2 regions of the Neobacillus oceani genome follow, and region 2 is predicted to be linked to the other one. Evidence: riboswitches for the same ligand, from Rfam matches in the RefSeq annotation. Region 2 holds a riboswitch; the other holds the start of a gene.

Region 1 (9,082 bases), 240 kb from region 2:
GGTATTGTTAACAGATTTAACACCCTCGAAATCGGATGAAATTTATGAGCTGTATATGAATATGCAAGTTGATTAATATATTTAACATGGCATCTAGACAGCCCATAAAAAAGCACCCCCTTCCAAATGGATGAGAGTGGGTTCCTTAAAAGTTATATTTAATCATCAAATACCTGGGATCGCCGTTTTCGTCTTCATAAGGCCTAAGAATTTCGTAGCCATTCCGTTCGTAGAAGGCGACGGCAGATTTATTCATGCCGCTTGCCTGTAGGATATAATAGCCAGGATCCATCATTCCCTGCTCGAAATGGTCGAGGAGCAACTTGCCGTACCCTTGCCCCCGAAGCTTTCCGGAAACGAACATCTGCGACAGGTAGCCTGACCCTTCCTTGTACTGGGCCAGGTAAAACCCGGAAACTTCTTCATTTACTAGGAGGACGAATGCCTTCCAATCATGGGTTTCCAGTGCAACTTGATACCAGGAAAGAATCATGTCGTAGAATTCCTTGTTGAACACCATGTTCCTGAAGTTCATGCTATAAAGCTCTTTCTGGGCCTGAAGAATTTTTGGTATATGCGTTATGTCCAGTGGAACAATCATGTCGGCGCGCTCCGTTCTCTGATTATCTTCCTCTATTTTAGCCAAAACCGACTGTTGAGAAAAATAATATAGGAGCGCTATTTTTTCTTAGTATGCGGAGACTAATCACGGATTGTTGTCTTTTTTTAAAATGGCCCCCTATTTTTCATAAAATGTACTTTCGTGCATATATCATAAAAGGTAGCGGAAATAACTCGGCTTCATTAATGGGATTGCCGCCAACGAATAAATATGCTGAGATTCAAGGTATTTCCCTATTTGAACTAGAGCAAGGAAAGATTAAAATGAATCGGGTTGTTTTCAATACACTGGATATGTTCCAACAACTTGGAGTCTATCCTTCTGAACTATAATGGTGAACATATAAAGTGCATTTAGAGACACAGATTAATTTAAATCGGTGTCTCTTTTTTATTTTTCAAAAGATATCCTTAAGCTTGTAAAAACGTTTTGTATTCGCATGAAAGATGGAACCCGCTTGTTCAACAGGAACTCCCTTTATTAACGCCAGCTCTTTCACTACGTCAAGGACCATGGCAGGTTGAGTCATTATTCCGGAAAACCTTTCTTCAAAAGGCCATGGTCCGTCCGTTTCCGCCATCATAAGCTGCAAAGGATACAGCTCGGCAACCTCCCTCGTTTCTTTTTCATACAGGATGTCAGGTGTGAACGAAACATGATACCCATTCGCAATCATCCGCTCGACTGTTTTCCTGTCGCCCTTGAACCAATGGAAATGCGCTTTCTCGATGCTGTGTTTCTCCAAGAGCCCGCAGGCAATTGGCGCGTCATCATAAACGGCATGGAGGATCACTGGCTTGTTGAGCTTTTTTGCCAATAGGATGAACTGCTCAAGTAATTCTATATATCCCTCGTACGAGAAATGGGCGTTCTTGGAATCGGTACGCATATAATACGGCAGGCCTACCTCGCCAATCGCAACCATCTTTTCTTTATGCCTACTAATCCAATTTAACAGCTTATCCAGCTCTGCATCGGAAGGAAGCGGCTGCTCCGGGTGGTAGCCGAAAGCGGGATGAATTCGCGGACAGTTCTCAAAGAGCCTCAGGTTTTCCTTGCAGGAAGCGAGGTCCATCGAAACGCAAATCAAAGCCTCAACCTGATTTTCCCCTAAGCTATTGATGATGAGCTCCCGTTCGTCCTCCGGATATTTGTCCAAATGGATATGCGCATCAATGGCTTTCATGCTTCTCCCCTTCTTTCATGGCACAGTAAATCTCGCGTTTCAGCTTTAAAAAGTAATCATCCAGAAGAAGCCGGTCGGTCCTTGGCCGATTGAACGGTACCTTAAATTCTTTTATGACTTTCGCCGGGCGTTGCGAAAGAAGAACAATCCGGTCAGATAAGAACAGCGCCTCTTCGATATTGTGGGTGATGAATAGGACCGACTTCCGCTTTTCTTCCCATACGGACAGAAGCCATTTTTGCATATCGAACCGTGTAAATTCGTCTAGTGCGGAAAACGGTTCATCGAGCAGCATGATGGGCTGCTGAGAAAGGAGCGCCCGAATGAACGCGACGCGCTGCTTCATTCCCCCTGAAAGCTGATGCGGGTAGGCATTTTCATAGCCTGATAGTCCAACCTTGGCAAGCCATGTTAGGGCTTCTGCTTCATCCGTCCTGCCGGAAAGCTCCTGGGCGAGGAGGACATTTTTCAAAACAGTCCGCCAAGGAAGCAGCGAGGCCTGCTGTGGCATATAGGCAATGTTTCCGGTTTCCCCGTTAATCCTCCGCCCCTCCAGAAAAATGTCTCCCCTTTCCGGCTTCAGCAAACCGCCGATCGTTTGAAAAATAGTACTTTTCCCGCTTCCTGATGGGCCGATAATTGAAACAAATTCACCATCATTTACATGGAGTGAGATTCCATCAAGGACAAGGCCGGTTTCGTTAAATGAATGAGTTATATTTTCAAGCCTGATTTTCGCTCCAATCATCGCTCTCCCTCCCGTGCCCATTTGATGGCTGTTCTTTCAAGAAATGTAATGATGCTGTAAAACAGCATGCTCAAAATGACAATAACAAAAATGGCAATAAAAACACGATCGGTACGGAATGCCGAGGACGAAAGGGTCATAAAGACGCCAATCCCTTTTTCCGCGCCAAGCCACTCGGAAATGACCGCCCCCATGACGCTGTACGTTGCAGATATTTTCAGACCCGAGAAAAACTGCGGCAATGCATTCGGAAACTGGACCTTGGCGAACAATTGGGTTGACGTCGCACCGGACATTTTCATGTAATGGACAAGTTCCCTCGGCGCATTCCTGAAGCCGTCCAACAGGGCGATTGTTATTGGGAAAAAGCAGACGAGCGTTATGATGATCAACTTAGGCAGGTAGCCGAAACCGAACCAGATGACCAACAGCGGAGCAAGTACAATGATTGGAACATTTTGCGAGATGATTAAAAAGGGATACATCGCAGTCCTTAGTGGCGGTACGAGGTGCAGCACCGTCGCGATGATAAAGCCAATCGATCCCCCAAGCAAAAGTCCTGAAGCAGCTAGCATCACCGTTGCACCCACATCCGGCAAAAACAGCTGGTAATTGGCGAAGGCTTCTTTTAAAATCGCGGTAGGGGCGGGCAGAAGCCAGGCCGGAATCTTAAAAAAGGAAGCCATCCCTTCCCAAACCATGAAGAAAAGGAGGAGCACCGCAATCGGGCTCCACCCTTTGTTCCCAAATCTTTTCATCTGCGGTACTTCTCCGTTAACCGATCCATCGTAATGCCATTTGGCTGGTAGAGAATCTTTATCTGTGATATGACATTCGGTGTCCCCAGTTCAATCATTCTTTCATTCATTTTTTGAATGACGCCAAGGAGCTGGCTAAGTTCACCTTCCATCGTTGTTTCCAGCGGATGGACCTCGTACTTTACTCCAGCCTGGTCGATTACCTCAATAGCGGCATCGACCAGCTTTATCGTCTCCTCACTCGTCGCGGCTTTCGGTATGATTTGGATACTCACTAGCGCGTTCGCCATCGTTTACTCCTCCTTATTCCGGTAAAAATTCATTTGTGAAAGCTTTTTCGGCATCAAGTTCCTTTTCTAGAAGTCCGTTTTCGAACATCCATTGGCTGTAATTTTCCCATATTTCAAGCTTTTGTTCGCCCCATCGCTTGGCATCATCCTGATACTTTGGCGAGAGCCACTCCTGGCTTTTTTTCACAAGCTCGGAATCAAGGTCAGGGACAGCTTTTAGTAAAATATCAGCGCTCTCGGATGGATTCTTTATTGCAAATTCGTACCCCTCGGAAACTGCCGCAACGAATGCCTTCACTGTCTCCGGGTCGTTCTTAATCATTTTTTCATTCGTGGCAATGACAGGCGTGTAATAGTCGAGTTTCTCTGAATAGTCGGTCAGGTAAACCATGTTGATTGGTTCGTTCCGCAGCTCCGCCTCAATCCCAGTCCATGCATAGTAAATCCATGCGAAATCAATGTCCCGCTTTACAGCCGTAAAGAAGTCGGAATCGCCCATGTTGACGATTTTCACTTTGTCCACGTCTGCATTTTCCTGCTTCATCAACAGGCTCAAAACCGCTTTTTCGACTGGCGATCCCCAGCCGCCATACGTTTTGCCTTCAAAGTCCTTAGGGGATGTTATGTTTTTCGCTTTTGGCGAAGCGAATCCGGAGGTATTGTGCTGGATGACAGCCGCAACCGACACAAGCGGTACACCCTGGATTCTCGCCTGGGTAATCGACTCCTGATAGCTAACCCCAAATTCCGATTTGCCGGACGCAACGAGCTGGTCAGCACCCGCCTCCCCAGGAAGGATAATGTCGACATCAAGACCATGTTTTTTAAAATAACCCTTCTCCTTCGCGACATAAATCCCTGTATGGTTCGTGTTCGGCGCCCAATCGAGGACAATCTTGATCTTCTTTAACGATTTTGAGGTACCTGGCTCCTTTTTGTCCGCAGAACATGCCACAAGGCCCAATGCCAGTAATACTGTGGATAATGCAATAAGCAGCTTTCTCATGATTTTCCCCTCTCATCTGTTTTTTTGACAATGAAGCGGAAAAGATGGTCGGGTTAAGAAATGTATGTATAAATAAGCTAGTAGGATTTATATTTTTGCTAGCAAGCCAAATAAAAAAGCGCACGGGTTATCCCGAGCGCATAAAAAAATCCATAATAGGCGAATAAACGTCTACTAGAAGATGTTCCCTACGCTGGTACTAACCAGATCAGGTAAAAGGGTCAGCATCTTTGGATACTATCTCAGCCAGCAACACCGGCTCCCCTACATTTCCAAACTTCAATTGTCACCATTACTATATAAGAAAAATGTTGAGCCGTCCAGAAAAGAGGCATGCCTACTTCTTCGGAATTTCGCAGCCATCGTCATCACACATGTCTCCACCCATGTTATTTAAGACGACGATTTTATCCTCCGCTAGTACTTTTTCCAATGCCTGGACAAACACTTCGGTTGGCTGTGCACCGGAAATAGCGTACTTTTTATTAATGAGAAAGAATGGGACTCCGGAAATGCCATACTGCCGTGCTGTTTGCTCATCGGCACGGACAGCATCGGCCATGGCATCGCTGGCAAGCATTTGTGCCACTTCTTCCCGGTCGAGTCCTACTTCCACCGCCAACTCCGTCAATGTTTCATGATCGCCAATATGTTTGGACTCCGTAAAATAAGCGCGGAGAATCCTCTCAGTCGTTTCTTTCATGAGTCCCTTTGTTTTGGCAAACATCGTCAAACGATGGGCGTCAAAGGTGTTGGTCAAAATCAATGTATCCATATTGTACTCAAGTCCAACTTCCTTCGCCATTCTCACCACATTGTCAGAGTTTGCTTTTGCCTGGGCAATGCTCATCCCGTATTTTCTCGCCAACATTTCATACATGTTCTCTTTAATATCCCGGCCCGCATTCGGGTCCAGTTCAAAGCACCGATACGTTACTTCTATTGGTTGACCAATCTTCTGAATAGCGTCCTCCAGACGCTTTTTGCCAATATAGCAGAATGGTCAAGCAAAGTCTGTCCACATTTCAATCTGCACATGAATCCCTCCAATCTTTCTTTTTAGTATAGAGGCTGGGGTTCAATTTTACACAAGAAATGCTTGTACCGATTACGATGGGCCTTGGCATTTTTCCTTTTCCGAAAGGGAAAACTAACCCAAAATGAAAAAGGAGCGAAAAGATGATTATAGAAGGTTCCATCATTTCGGGCGAATTTGACCCATCAATGAATGAATTTTCCTTGCAAAAGGTGAAAAACTTGAGCACCCAATCGGTCCTGAAGGAAAACCAATTAACGAGCATTTACCGCTATTTAAAAAAACATGAGAACGGAGGAGAAGGGCAAATTATTACCCTAAATGACCAAATGCCGATTCGGTTAAATCCGGACGAACTGAAGCAATTGGTCGCTGATCTTGAAAAGGTTCTGTCCATGTACAGCTGAAAAGTGGCCAGTACACTATCCTTTTTGCAGAAAAAAGACGAAAATAGTCGAAAATAACCTTGATTTAATTTGAACAATCATAAATAATACTGACAGGGAATGGTTTTTTACAAATAAGCAGGAGACCACCTGCAGTCGTCCTCAGATTGAAGGATATAATTGTCAAAAGGATATTGAGTTGGCAGCCACGGTGTTTAACGATTCAATATGAATGGGAAGGTAAAAGGTATGAACGTTAATAAAGATGAATTAATTCAGAGGGCCAGTGCAATCCTTGGCCGCGATGTGACACATGAATCAATCATGAAAACAGTTGAATCCCTTGTGGAATTGCTGGAAAAGGAAAAGGCAGCCCAAGAAGACCGGTATGCCACAGCGAAATTATAACTTTATAATGTAGAATTTATTTAAATAGCCATTGGTTTAACCATTTTCCTATGTAAAAAACCCTTTAAGGTTGAATTTCCTTAAAGGGTTTTTTACTTGCTCCTCCTCGTTGCCACTATCTATTATTTCTTAATCGGAATCCAAATTTCGCTATAATAATCCTCGGAGTAAGGGTCAGCCGGGCTGCAATAAACCTCCATTTCTGGCCCAGCGGCATGCTCATACCCGGTTGCCGGGAACCATTCGGAGTAAATCCTGTCCCATACCTTTTGAATCGCTTCAGGCATGGCGCCGTGCACCGGAAAAACTGCCCACGTTGCTGCAGGTATCTCCCTTTCCTCCCAGGACTCGGGGAGCTGGCTTATATTTTTTTCCGCGCCGATCATGTAGATTAGGTTTTCTTGATCTTTATCAAACTCCACGCAAGCGCCGATTAACCCAAGCTGGCCACAGTTTTTCGCAAGTTCCTTCGACAATCCATTCTCGTTCGATTCAACCCAGAAAGCCGCGATATTCCGGTTGTTCTCCCCGCCAATGGTAGAAGTCCTGATACTTTTCCCCACTATCGTAAACGCTTCTTTCTCAATAATCCTGTAATCCATTTCCACATCACCCTTCAATTTTATTTGAAAAGAGAGCCTTGGGTACGCCTTCAAGGATTGGCTGTTTTTCTTTGTATCCGACGGGCTTATTCCATGAATGCGCCGAAATGCTTTTGTAAACGATTCCGGGCTTTCGTATCCGTACTTCATGGCAACATCAATCACCTTGATTTTTGAGTTAACCAGCTCCTGCGCGGCCAATGTGAGCCGGCGGTTCCGGATATACTCACTGACGGTAAAACCGGTCAGCATACTAAACATCCGTTGAAAGTGAAATTTGGACATACAGGCCACTGCAGCTATGTCTTCAATCAGAAGATTATTATCCAAATTCCGTTCCATATACTCGATGCTTTCCAGCATCCTTTGAAGCCCCTCCATGTGCAACCCTCTCCTCTCAAACACAGTCTATCAGCTGTGAACCGGCGCTTCCTGTTCATTTGTGCTCATATAAAACAGATAGTAATGTTGTTTTTGCCCTGTTTCATTATTTTCGACTAAACCGTCTGTTTTTCCTGTAAAATTAATAACCTTTCGCTCAAAGTAAATGATTTTACTATAATAGAAATAACGAAGAACATACAAGGGGGAGTTTGCCATGAGACTGATTTCCATCTGTCCGAGCAATACCGAGCTGGCTGCTTACCTGGGGTTGGCGCCTTCGCTTATTGGTGTGGATGACTTTTCCGATTGGCCCGCGGAAATCAATGGGCTGCCTCGCCTTGGCCCGGATTTGAACATCGACATGGATAAGGTTGAAGCACTCCAGCCTGATCTGGTTTTAGCCTCCCTGTCTGTCCCGGGAATGGAACGCAACATCGAAGAGCTTGAGAAACGGTACATCCCATATGTAATCGTTCCGAATCCAAAAACATTGAAGGAAGTCGGCGACTGCATCCTTTTTGTCGGCAAGGTTACGAATACTTCCGAAAAGGCTGAACAGCTGTTTGAAAAATTCAACCGGATTCTCTCTTTCTATGAGTCTTTAAGCCGGAAGATCGATGCGCCGAAATCCCTTTACTGGGAGTGGTGGGCGAAGCCGATTTTCACGCCTGGAGCTGCCAACTGGCTGACTGAAATCAGCAAGCTCGCTGGCGGGCGGAATGTTTTTGAAGACAGGCCAGAAGCCAGCGTGCAAACCGATTGGGATGACGTAAAGGAACGAAATCCCGACACAATTTGTGTTGTTTGGGTCGGCGTCCACAAGAAGAAGGTCAATCCAAAGGTTATTTTGAAACGGCCGGGCTGGGAAGAAATTGAGGCAATCCGGAACGATCAGCTTTACATACTCGATGAGCCGCTGTATTGCAGGCCTTCTCCTTTATTGCTGAACGGCCTGGCGCAAATCGCACATATACTGCATCCTGACATTTATCCGCCATACGTTGAGGGAAAAGATTTGTTGATGGATTTTTAGTTTTATAAAATAGCCCATAAGGGAGGTGGATTGAATGCTAGGCTTGCCGCGCGGAGAAGTGTTCCTCGTTCCGTGGACACAAGAATGGAAAGAAGAGTTTTTAAAAGAGAAAGTTCAAATTGAAGAAAAAATTGGGGCGTATATCGTAGCGGTCCATCATATCGGGAGCACGGCGGTACCCCATTTAAGCGCGAAACCTATCCTTGATATCGCGATTGAACTTGAGCATTTCGGCGATGGCTTGCATTGTGTTTCCCCTCTTGAAGCTTTGGGTTATCGATATAGAGGCACAAATGTGCTGCCTGAACGGCATTATTTCAACAAAGGCGAACCACGTACGCACCAGATTCATATGTACGAAAAAGGAAACAAGTATTTACTGGAGCAACTGGAATTCAGAGACTACTTGCGAAACAATGAAGATGCCCGTATTGAATATGAAAATTTGAAGTTCCGGCTTTCTGGTAAAAACAAACATGATAAGCATCAATATGCTGATGATAAGACCGGTTTTGTGAGATCAGCCCTCTGTAAAATTTTCAAATAAGGAAAAGTATGACTATTACTTCTGTGGAATGGCTTATCTTCGACTGTGGCTATTTAGTATAAATTAATGTTATCTA
Region 2 (9,082 bases):
CCCTAACAGTTTATTGCTTGGCAGCGGCCAGTATGAGCAAAAGTATTTGCAATCTTTTAATAAGGTGAAGGACCGCGGCTTTTCCAGTCCCTGGCCAGCATGCCATAGATGATTAAATCATGGAATTCATTATACAGCAATTCACCGTCCCTAATTCTTCCTTCAATTGTAAACCCAAGGCGTTCTGGAATCGCCCTGCTTTTTAAATTGTATTCGCCGCAACGGATTTCAACACGGTTCAAACCTAAATCATAGAAGGCATGATTCAGAAGAGCCCGTACGGAACGGGTCATAATGCCTCTTCCTTCTGCATTTTGTGCAAGGTAATAGCCGATAGTCGTATGCCTGTTCCGCCAGTCAATATAATGGAAACCAATGGAGCCGACCAGTTCGCCCTTGTAACGTATACCAGCATTGAAGCCGTTATTCTCGGCGAATTGCTTAAGCCACATCGGGATAATCGTTTCATACTGATACGGGCTGGTCATATCATCCACCCATCCAAGCCATTTTCTCAAATGGCTGCGGTTCAGATCGATCATCCTGTATAATTCCTTACAATCCTTTAATTGGAATAATTGTAATTCTATCTCCTCATCCACTTTAAGCGTAAACATTTACATTCCCCCTATTTTTTTTGTGGTATTAGTTCTTTTTTATTATCATCCACCTTGAGGAGACATTGTCCAGGGATGTCAGTGTTGTATCTTGTAAATATTGTAATGAATTTATCCCTATTTGGCACGTTTGGTTTGATTGCTTCTGTAAATGGAGCCAGGGTTTCAGCCCATCAAACCGACTGTGGATTTGAGTACGGCTTTTCCGCTGAATGTCATTCAAAACAGTGGTTATAGCCAGATTGGGCCGGCGGGAGTACCGGGACCCACGAATGCTCGGGTTGGTCCTGCATCGGATTAATCTCGCGGTTGAAGATATCGGCCTGAACCTTTGGATGGTGAGGGCTCCTTTACTTTACAGGACGAGAAGGGCTCTCCCAAACAATAAAACCCGTACTTCACAAGGAAGCGCGGGTTTTGGCTTTGTTAGAGCCTCCCGTCTGTCACTCTTTCTTTCTCAGATTCAAATATGGTTCCACATGTATAATCGCATAGCCGACTCCATGTTTGGATTTCAGCCCTTTTTCTATTTCTTCGGTTATCGCATGTCCTTCAATGATTGTAAGGCTTGGTTCAACAAGGATCGTTGACTCTATCAATGTCTGGTTCCCATGGGTGCGTGCCTTGATTTCCGTTACCCCTTTTACGCCAGGCGTTCCGTTAATCGTTTGTCTCAGTCCAGGGACTTTGCTGACATCGAAACCGTCTGTAAGTGCGTGGGATGCTTCTCTGAAAATTTCCCAGGCGGTTTTGCATATGATAAGCCCGACAATAACCGCTGCCAGCATATCAAGCCATACAATGCCGATTCTTGATCCGATGATACCGACCAGTGCGCCGATGCTGACAAAGGCATCTGAACGATTGTCCTGTGCGACTGCATGGATTGCCGCGCTATTGATTTTTTTGGCCAGCCGTTTATTGTAAGAGTAAACCCCAAGCATAACCACCGCCGACCCGAGTGCCGTCCAGGCGGCCAGCCAATCCGGTACTGCCTTATCACCCTCAAAGAATGACTGGATTCCATTCACCAGAACCTCTATGCCGACCCCAAGCATGATGAATGCCGCTACAAGCGAAGCAATCGTTTCCGCGCGGTAGTGGCCATAATGATGGTCCTTGTCCGGCGGTTTTCTTGATATTTTTAAGCCAATTAATACTGCGATGGAGGCAACCACATCAGTCATATTATTCAGGCCGTCCGCCATTAAGCCTTCCGAATTTCCGAATTTCCCTGCTACGAGTTTGCAGGTTGAAAGCAATATATAGGCGAAGATGCTAACCCAGGCGCCTGTTTCTCCCGACTTTAATCGGTTGTTTCTTTCCATTGGCTGTCCTCCTATAACTGGGTACATGTTTTCATAAGCAAAAAAAGAAGTACCGCTGAACGATGCATTCATTGATAAATTTTTGGATTTGAACGGACCTTTTTATAATCCCCATACCCAAACGATAGCTATTAACCTTATACCGACAGTGATTAGTGTTGTCAAAACTGGCCCGGAATAGTATAGTAAAGATGGATATCAATTGAATACTTCCACAAGGGGAGCTGCCCGGGCGGCTGAGAGTGAACGTTTTGAGTTCTGACCCTTTGAACCTGTTAGTTAACGCTAGCGTAGGGATGTGGCATGCCAATAAACGGCAATACAAAACCCTTTTAAAGCGTCTTTGTATTGCTTTTTTATTTGTGCAAAAGGCCTCCAAGGCACACCCATATCGAAAAGGAAGGTTTCAAACGGATACCCGGAAATCAAGGATGAAACATGGTTTTTATCCGGAAAAACAAGGGGGAAACGTTAATGGAACAAAAGAGAAAAACACTATTTTTGGTAGAGGTGGCAGTATTTACTGCACTCGCATTTTTACTGGACATGGCGGCGAATTTTCTTTCGCTGAAAATTTGGCCGCAGGGAGGATCGCTGTCGATTGCCATGGTCCCGATCTTTTTAATGGCATACCGATGGGGATTAAAAGGCGGATTGCTTAGCGGCTTTTTGCTTGGCCTTCTGCAAATTGTCCTTGGCCAAGCGTATATTATCCATCCTGTACAGGGGGCGCTTGATTATTTGGTAGCCTTTACAGTCGTGGGAACGGCGGGGATTTTTGCAGCTTCTGTAAGAAATGCGAAAGCCGAGAACAAAAACACAAAATGGCTCACATACATGGGTATGGGCGTCCTTCTTGGGAGTACGTTAAGATTCATGGCGCATTTCATTGGCGGCATTGTCTTTTTCGCCGATTCCGCTCCAGCCGGGACTCCTGCGGCATTGTTCTCGTTTTTATATAACGGCTCATATATGCTCCCGAACGCAATTTTCTGCGCGATTATCGTTGGGCTTGTCTTTGGGGCTTCACCGAGGCTCATTGCGGGACCTGGAAAATCGATTAATACTATGTAATAGAAGAAGGAAGGGGAGCCCCTTCCTTCTTTATGTTTTATAGGCTTGATAAAAGCGGATGTAATTAAATCAAAGAGAATTCTTTTTCAAGAGCGGTTTCCACCGGAACGTATACGTATCCAAGGTCTTTGGCAACAGCTTCATACGTAACCTCTCCATTGGCAGTGTTGACGCCAAGTTTCAAATGCGGGTTTTCGGTAATGGCTTTTATTAACCCTTTGTTTGCGATTTGAAGCGCGTAAGGGACGGTTACGTTTGTCAGCGCGATGGTTGATGTCCTCGGCACCGCGCCAGGCATATTGGCTACCGAATAATGGACAACTCCGTGTTTTTCATAAACAGGGTTGTCGTGGGTTGTGACATGGTCGATTGTTTCGACAATACCGCCCTGGTCAATGGCGACATCGACTATGACCGAACCTGGCTTCATCCTCTTTACCATTTCCTCTGTTACAAGTTTTGGCGCCTTTGCACCTGGAATAAGAACGGCGCCAATTAAAAGGTCTGCTTCAGCGACCGCTTCGGCGATATTAAATGGATTGGACATAAGTGTTTTAATCTGTGGACCGAATATATCATCGAGCTGACGTAAACGGTCGGCGTTCAAGTCAATGATTGTCACATCGGCGCCAAGGCCGATCGCCATTTTTGCCGCGTTCGTACCTACAATGCCACCGCCGATAATTGTTACCTTGCCGCGGTTTACCCCAGGAACTCCGGATAACAGAATCCCCATCCCGCCATTCGTCTTTTGTAAAAATTGGGCACCGATTTGCGCGGCCATCCTGCCCGCAACTTCACTCATTGGAGTAAGAAGAGGCAGTGTCCGATTCACTTCTACTGTTTCATAGGCAATGGAGATGACCTTTTTCTCAGTCAGCGCTTTTGCAAGCGATGGCTCTGCTGCAAGGTGGAGATAGGTAAACAGGATAAGCCCGGGCCTGAAATACCCATATTCGCTTTCAAGCGGCTCTTTTACCTTCATAATCATTTCGGCACCAGCCCAAACCGAGGAAGCGCTTTTGATTATTTCAGCGCCAGCTTCCACGTAAGCTTCATCAGTAAATCCGCTTCCAAGCCCGGCGCCTTTTTCGATAAGCACCTTATGGCCTGCAACAACAAATGAAACAACACCCGCCGGGGTTAGCGCTACCCGGTTTTCATTGTTTTTAGTTTCCTTTGGAACTCCAATAATCATTGTTGTTACCTCCCCTTTGTTAAACATGAATTATGGTCCTGAATCAGTATTAAAATGTTTCAACTATAATTTTATGGTACAGGGCCGAAAAAGAAAAGACTGCCTTTTGTAGAATTTCACAAAAGAGCATGAATAGAATAAAACCCGCCAAAATAATGTAGGTTTTCTGCTTCCCCAAAACATTTCGCGCAACCTTTACTTTTAACACAAAATTCACAATCAGTATGCCAATTACTACCATAGAGGATGATAAAATAGAAATATAAGAAAGAGAATCATTCTCATTTAAATTTGTTAGGGTGATACTGCATGCTTACACAATTGAAAGCAGGGGAAAAGGCGACGATAAAGGATATTTCCACAGTTGACAAGCTTGTCCGGAGAAGGCTGCTAGACCTTGGGATAACGGAAGGAAGCGAAGTGTGCATAAAGTGTGTTCTGCCTTTTGGCGGGCCGATTATGATTGAATCATGCGGCCAATGTATCGGAATAAGGCGCAGGGAAGCGAAACGGATCGAATTGGAGAGGGTTTAAATGGAAATCGCATTGATTGGCAATCCCAATACCGGTAAAACTTCATTATTTAATAATCTCACCGGTTCTTACGAATACGTAGGAAACTGGAGCGGTGTTACGGTTGAGAAGAAGGTCGGAGTTTTCCGGAACAAAAGGGACCGCCTGATCGATTTGCCCGGAATATATACGCTGAATCCGTTGTCCAGGGATGAAGGGGTTGTCACTAATTTTTTCCTCGCCGGGCCTGTTGATCGCCTCCTGAACATTCTTGATGCCTCGCAAATTGAACGAAATCTGCATTTAACCCTTCAGTTGATTGAATTCGGGAAACCGATTGTCATTGGACTTAATATGATAGACGTTGCCAATAATAGGGGAATCCACGTTGATGCCGACAAGCTTTCCTCACTTCTTGGAATACCGGCGGTTCCTGTCGTAGCCCGAAACGGAAAAGGCTGTGACAGGCTTCAGGCAGTAGCGGCAGGGGGGAATGCACTCCCTCCAACAAAGAATCTTGTCTATTATGGCCAGGAAATAGAGGAAGCGATAGAGGAAGTCACGTCAGAGGTCCTCGGAAAAACGGAGCATTCTCCAAGGTGGCTTGCGCTCCAGCTTTTTGAAGGAAACGGGTATGTTGCCAAGTATTTATCAGATATTGCTGATGGAAACCGTATTGATGCCATTATGGAAAGGCTTCATGAAAAAGTGGCCCAAAATCGCGGCAAGGATTCAATTGCCCAAACTATCTATGAAAAACGGAAATTGGTGATCTCAAAAATCGCAGGGGAGGCAGTCAGGAGAAAGGGCGCGGCAGTTCCATTGACCGAACGGATTGACGCCATCGTTACAAATAAGTTCCTTGGCATGCCGATGTTCCTGTTGTTAATGTATCTGATGTTCATGCTGACATTCGATTGGCTCGGATTGCCCCTGTCTGATTTACTTGATGGCTTTATTACCGGGCCACTTGCATCCTGGGCGGACCAGGCGTTGACAGCTGCGGGGGCATCCGCGTTCCTCCATGCGCTTGTCAGCCAGGGGTTAATTGCCGGTGTTGGCGGTGTGCTCGTTTTTGTCCCGCAGATTTTCATCTTGTTTTTCTTTATATCGCTTCTTGAGGATTCGGGATACATGGCCCGCGTGGCACTTGTCATGGACAGGATTATGGAATCCGTCGGCCTGAATGGCAAAGCGTTCATCCCGATGATGATCGGTTTTGGGTGCAATGTTCCGGGCATTATGGCTGCGAGGACGATTGAAACACCGAGGGAACGGCTTTTAACCATCCTGCTGACACCATTAATGTCCTGCTCGGCGCGGCTGCCTGTGTACGCATTGTTTGTCGGAGCTTTTTTTGCCAAGAATGGGGCAGCGGTTGTGTTAAGCCTTTATATTATTGGCATTTTAATTACCCTCATATTGGCAAAATTGTTTTCCCGTACTGTACTTAAATCAGAAGCATCATTGTTTGTCATTGAACTCCCCCCATATCGGCTGCCGCAATTCATGGCCCTGTGGAGAAGTACTTGGGACAAGGGAAAAGGATTTGTTCGTAAAGCGGGAACATTCATTTTTGCAGGCTCGGTGTTTGTCTGGCTTTTATCGTATGCAGGTCCGGGTGGACTCAATGTCGAAATGGACCACAGCTTCCTTGCTTCGATTGGCGGGCTTCTCGCTCCGCTTTTAGAGCCAATTGGCTTTGGAACTTGGCAGGCTGGAGCATCCCTGTTAACCGGCTTCTTGGCAAAAGAAGCCATCGTTTCAACAATGAACATTATTTATTTCGCGCCGACCGAAGCAAAGCTACAGGGATTGATGGCTGGCTATTTTACCCCGCTTTCGGCATATAGTTTCATGGCCTTTATTTTGCTATATATACCATGCCTGGCGACTACCGCCACAATCTATAAAGAAACCGGCTCAAGGAAATGGACAGCTTTTTCCATCGGTTATGCATTGGCAATTGCCTATATTCTATGCCTGGTTATTTACCAAGGCGGAAAATTAATTGGCCTGGCTTAAATACCAGGAAGGAGATGAGCATTGATGGTCATAAACCTTGTCATCGGAGGCGCTATATTTGGCTATGCGAGCTGGGCGCTTATCCGGTTCATTAACCGTTCAAAAAAAGGGAAATGCGCGGCCTGTTCAATCCAGGACTCTTGTGAAGGCGGTTGCGAGCCTTTACAAAAATAAGTTTTCTGCCATCCGGTAGGAGCGTTTATATTTAAGTATAAAAAAACTGCTGTTTTCCGACAGCAGTTTTTAAATTGGATATACTAAGGGGAACGTTTGCAAGGGCTAAAATCAACATCCAAAGGTACCAAGGCCTGAAATTTAAGAAGTAGCTTTTAATTTGCTGTTTTGTTGTGTAAAATTACACTTAAGAATGATGAAGGAAGGTTTTTTTGTGACAAGGGATGACATTATCGAAATGGTTTCCGAAAAGCTTCGCCTTATTCGGACCGAAGCGGGATATACCCAGGACAAAATGGCTGATATCATCGGAGTTTCCAAAAAGACACTTGTCCAAATCGAGAAAGGGAGAGTTCTTGCAGGCTGGTCGACGGTTGTGGCGGTTTGCGCATTGTTCCGTGAAACAGAGACAGTCCAATTCCTGTTTGGAAATGAACCTCTTGAAGTGCTTGAAACTGTCGCCAGGGAAGGGGTTGACTACCGCCGCGGGAAAACTTTCGGCGGAAAAATCTGGTGGCGGGAAGTAGTCAGGAAAAATGGCTTTATCCTGCAGCAAAATATTTTAAGCAAGCATTTCCGCATTCTAGATGAGCAACATTACCGCATTTACAGTTCATTTGACGAAGAAAACGCCAAGCACCGCTTCAGGGAGCTTGCTGAAGGGAAATAAGCCGGGAGGCCCGGCTTATTTATTTTGCGATTAGCACATTGCACGGAGCGAGCCTGGAAACCTTTTCTGTGATATTCCCGATAAGCAGCCCGGTAATAGCGCCCTTACCCGAGCTTCCGACAATGATTAAATCCGCTCCTATTTCCTCGGCAAACGCGCAGATGCTTTCGGCGGGGTTTCCTTCTAGGACTTGAAACTTTGCGTTTAAATGGCCGATCCTCCTTTTTGCTTCAAACATGATCTGGTCGACACTGTTGCTGATGATTGCCTGGGTAGAAGCCTGCGACTGGCTGTACCCGAGGGACGAAGGTGGAGCCGGGATTCCTTCGATCAGATAGCCATGGAGTGCGAGGCGTGAATCCCCCGCTCTATCAACTCTCCTCGTTTCAATTTTTTCATCATAGACAGTTACAACCGTTAATTCCGTATCCGTATCGCCATTAGCCAAAGCTGAAGCGAGGTCCAAAGCTTTATCACTGCCATCGCTGCCATCGTATGCCAATATTATTTTTCGAAACTGAACTGGCATGGGAATCCTCCTTTTAAAATGGTGCTTATTTTCAGAAGCTTCTGTCTATTCTTTTTACCCTTTTGGAGTTCAACTTATGCCAATTCAAAAATTTTCGTCAAGCACTATCGATTCCCATTTTTTACCCTCACAAAACACTCAAGCCCATCGAACCTTCTGGCAAAAGGGGAATGAGGTGATTTGCAATGGGAACACAGGTCCATCCAACCATTAGGAAATGCCTACAGCATTTAGACATAATCGAAGCGGATGATAAAGTAAAACAAATTGTATATATGTATATGCAATCCCTTTATAAAGAGTTGAACACTCAAAATCAGGAGAACGTGCCAGAAACGGGACTTTTTGGATAAAAAGCAGACGAGAAATCGGATGCTTTATTTTTTTGGCTTTCAGTTAAGAAGTATGGTAGGTTAATTGAAGCGAAAGGCACCGACGCCAACAGAATGGGCGGAGGATGAAGTACCATACAGTCGGTTTTTTCGCCGAGCAGGTTCTTTTTACGCCCAGAGGAAAGCGTGTGCCTGTAGTGGAAACCAAGAACGTTGATAAGTGTAGAGTACTAGCGGCATGGGTAAAAGATACTAAGAAAAATCTTGCTAGCTGCCTAAGTACAACACTATAATTCTTGGATAAACAACCAGAAGGTTTTCATACAGGAGGACATTATGAGAAGGTTTTTATTCAGCGGACTATATGAAAATTGGAAAAAGTGGCACATGAACCAGATTATCGTCCTATCGTTTTTAACGATAGTGCTTGGATTATTGGGCTCCTTTCTCTTTTTCTCAAAAGATGCCGATATATCCGGATTGAAAAATGAATTAGACCAGGCAACCGTTATTTATGATGTACATGAAAAGGTAGCCAGCAAGGTAACCGCTAATAAGAGTGAAGGAATTCCAATTAAGGAAGTTCCGGAGCATATGAAAAACGCGGTTATCGCAATCGAAG

The links. Region 2 has a riboswitch for thiamine pyrophosphate ahead of thiT (energy-coupled thiamine transporter ThiT). Riboswitches for the same ligand answer to the same signal wherever they lie in the genome.
Region 1: another riboswitch for thiamine pyrophosphate. It lies ahead of V1499_RS05955 (ABC transporter substrate-binding protein); the one in region 2 lies ahead of thiT (energy-coupled thiamine transporter ThiT).

The regions. Positions count from the first base shown of each region.
Region 1 is NZ_CP143543.1:1,178,016-1,187,097, reverse strand. Features, by position in the region: gene V1499_RS05990 (DUF2268 domain-containing putative Zn-dependent protease) at 1-76, shown strand, start outside; gene V1499_RS05985 (GNAT family N-acetyltransferase) at 146-601, opposite strand; gene V1499_RS05980 (ester cyclase) at 694-954, shown strand; gene V1499_RS05975 (TatD family hydrolase) at 1,020-1,808, opposite strand; gene V1499_RS05970 (ABC transporter ATP-binding protein) at 1,795-2,556, opposite strand; gene V1499_RS05965 (ABC transporter permease) at 2,553-3,314, opposite strand; gene V1499_RS05960 (MTH1187 family thiamine-binding protein) at 3,311-3,604, opposite strand; gene V1499_RS05955 (ABC transporter substrate-binding protein) at 3,618-4,610, opposite strand; TPP riboswitch at 4,779-4,886, opposite strand; gene V1499_RS05950 (DsbA family oxidoreductase) at 4,948-5,601, opposite strand; gene V1499_RS05945 (hypothetical protein) at 5,790-6,053, shown strand; gene V1499_RS05940 (hypothetical protein) at 6,282-6,440, shown strand; gene V1499_RS05935 (effector binding domain-containing protein) at 6,563-7,423, opposite strand; gene V1499_RS05930 (cobalamin-binding protein) at 7,641-8,459, shown strand; gene V1499_RS05925 (GrpB family protein) at 8,494-9,006, shown strand.
Region 2 is NZ_CP143543.1:939,174-948,255, forward strand. Features, by position in the region: gene V1499_RS04675 (GNAT family N-acetyltransferase) at 57-617, opposite strand; gene V1499_RS04680 (cation diffusion facilitator family transporter) at 1,061-1,945, opposite strand; TPP riboswitch at 2,153-2,259, shown strand; gene thiT (energy-coupled thiamine transporter ThiT) at 2,420-3,019, shown strand; gene ald (alanine dehydrogenase) at 3,084-4,217, opposite strand; gene V1499_RS04695 (ferrous iron transport protein A) at 4,527-4,751, shown strand; gene feoB (ferrous iron transport protein B) at 4,752-6,755, shown strand; gene V1499_RS04705 (FeoB-associated Cys-rich membrane protein) at 6,780-6,929, shown strand; gene V1499_RS04710 (helix-turn-helix transcriptional regulator) at 7,144-7,599, shown strand; gene V1499_RS04715 (universal stress protein) at 7,619-8,128, opposite strand; gene V1499_RS04720 (hypothetical protein) at 8,314-8,481, shown strand; gene V1499_RS04725 (transglycosylase domain-containing protein) at 8,797-9,082, shown strand, end outside.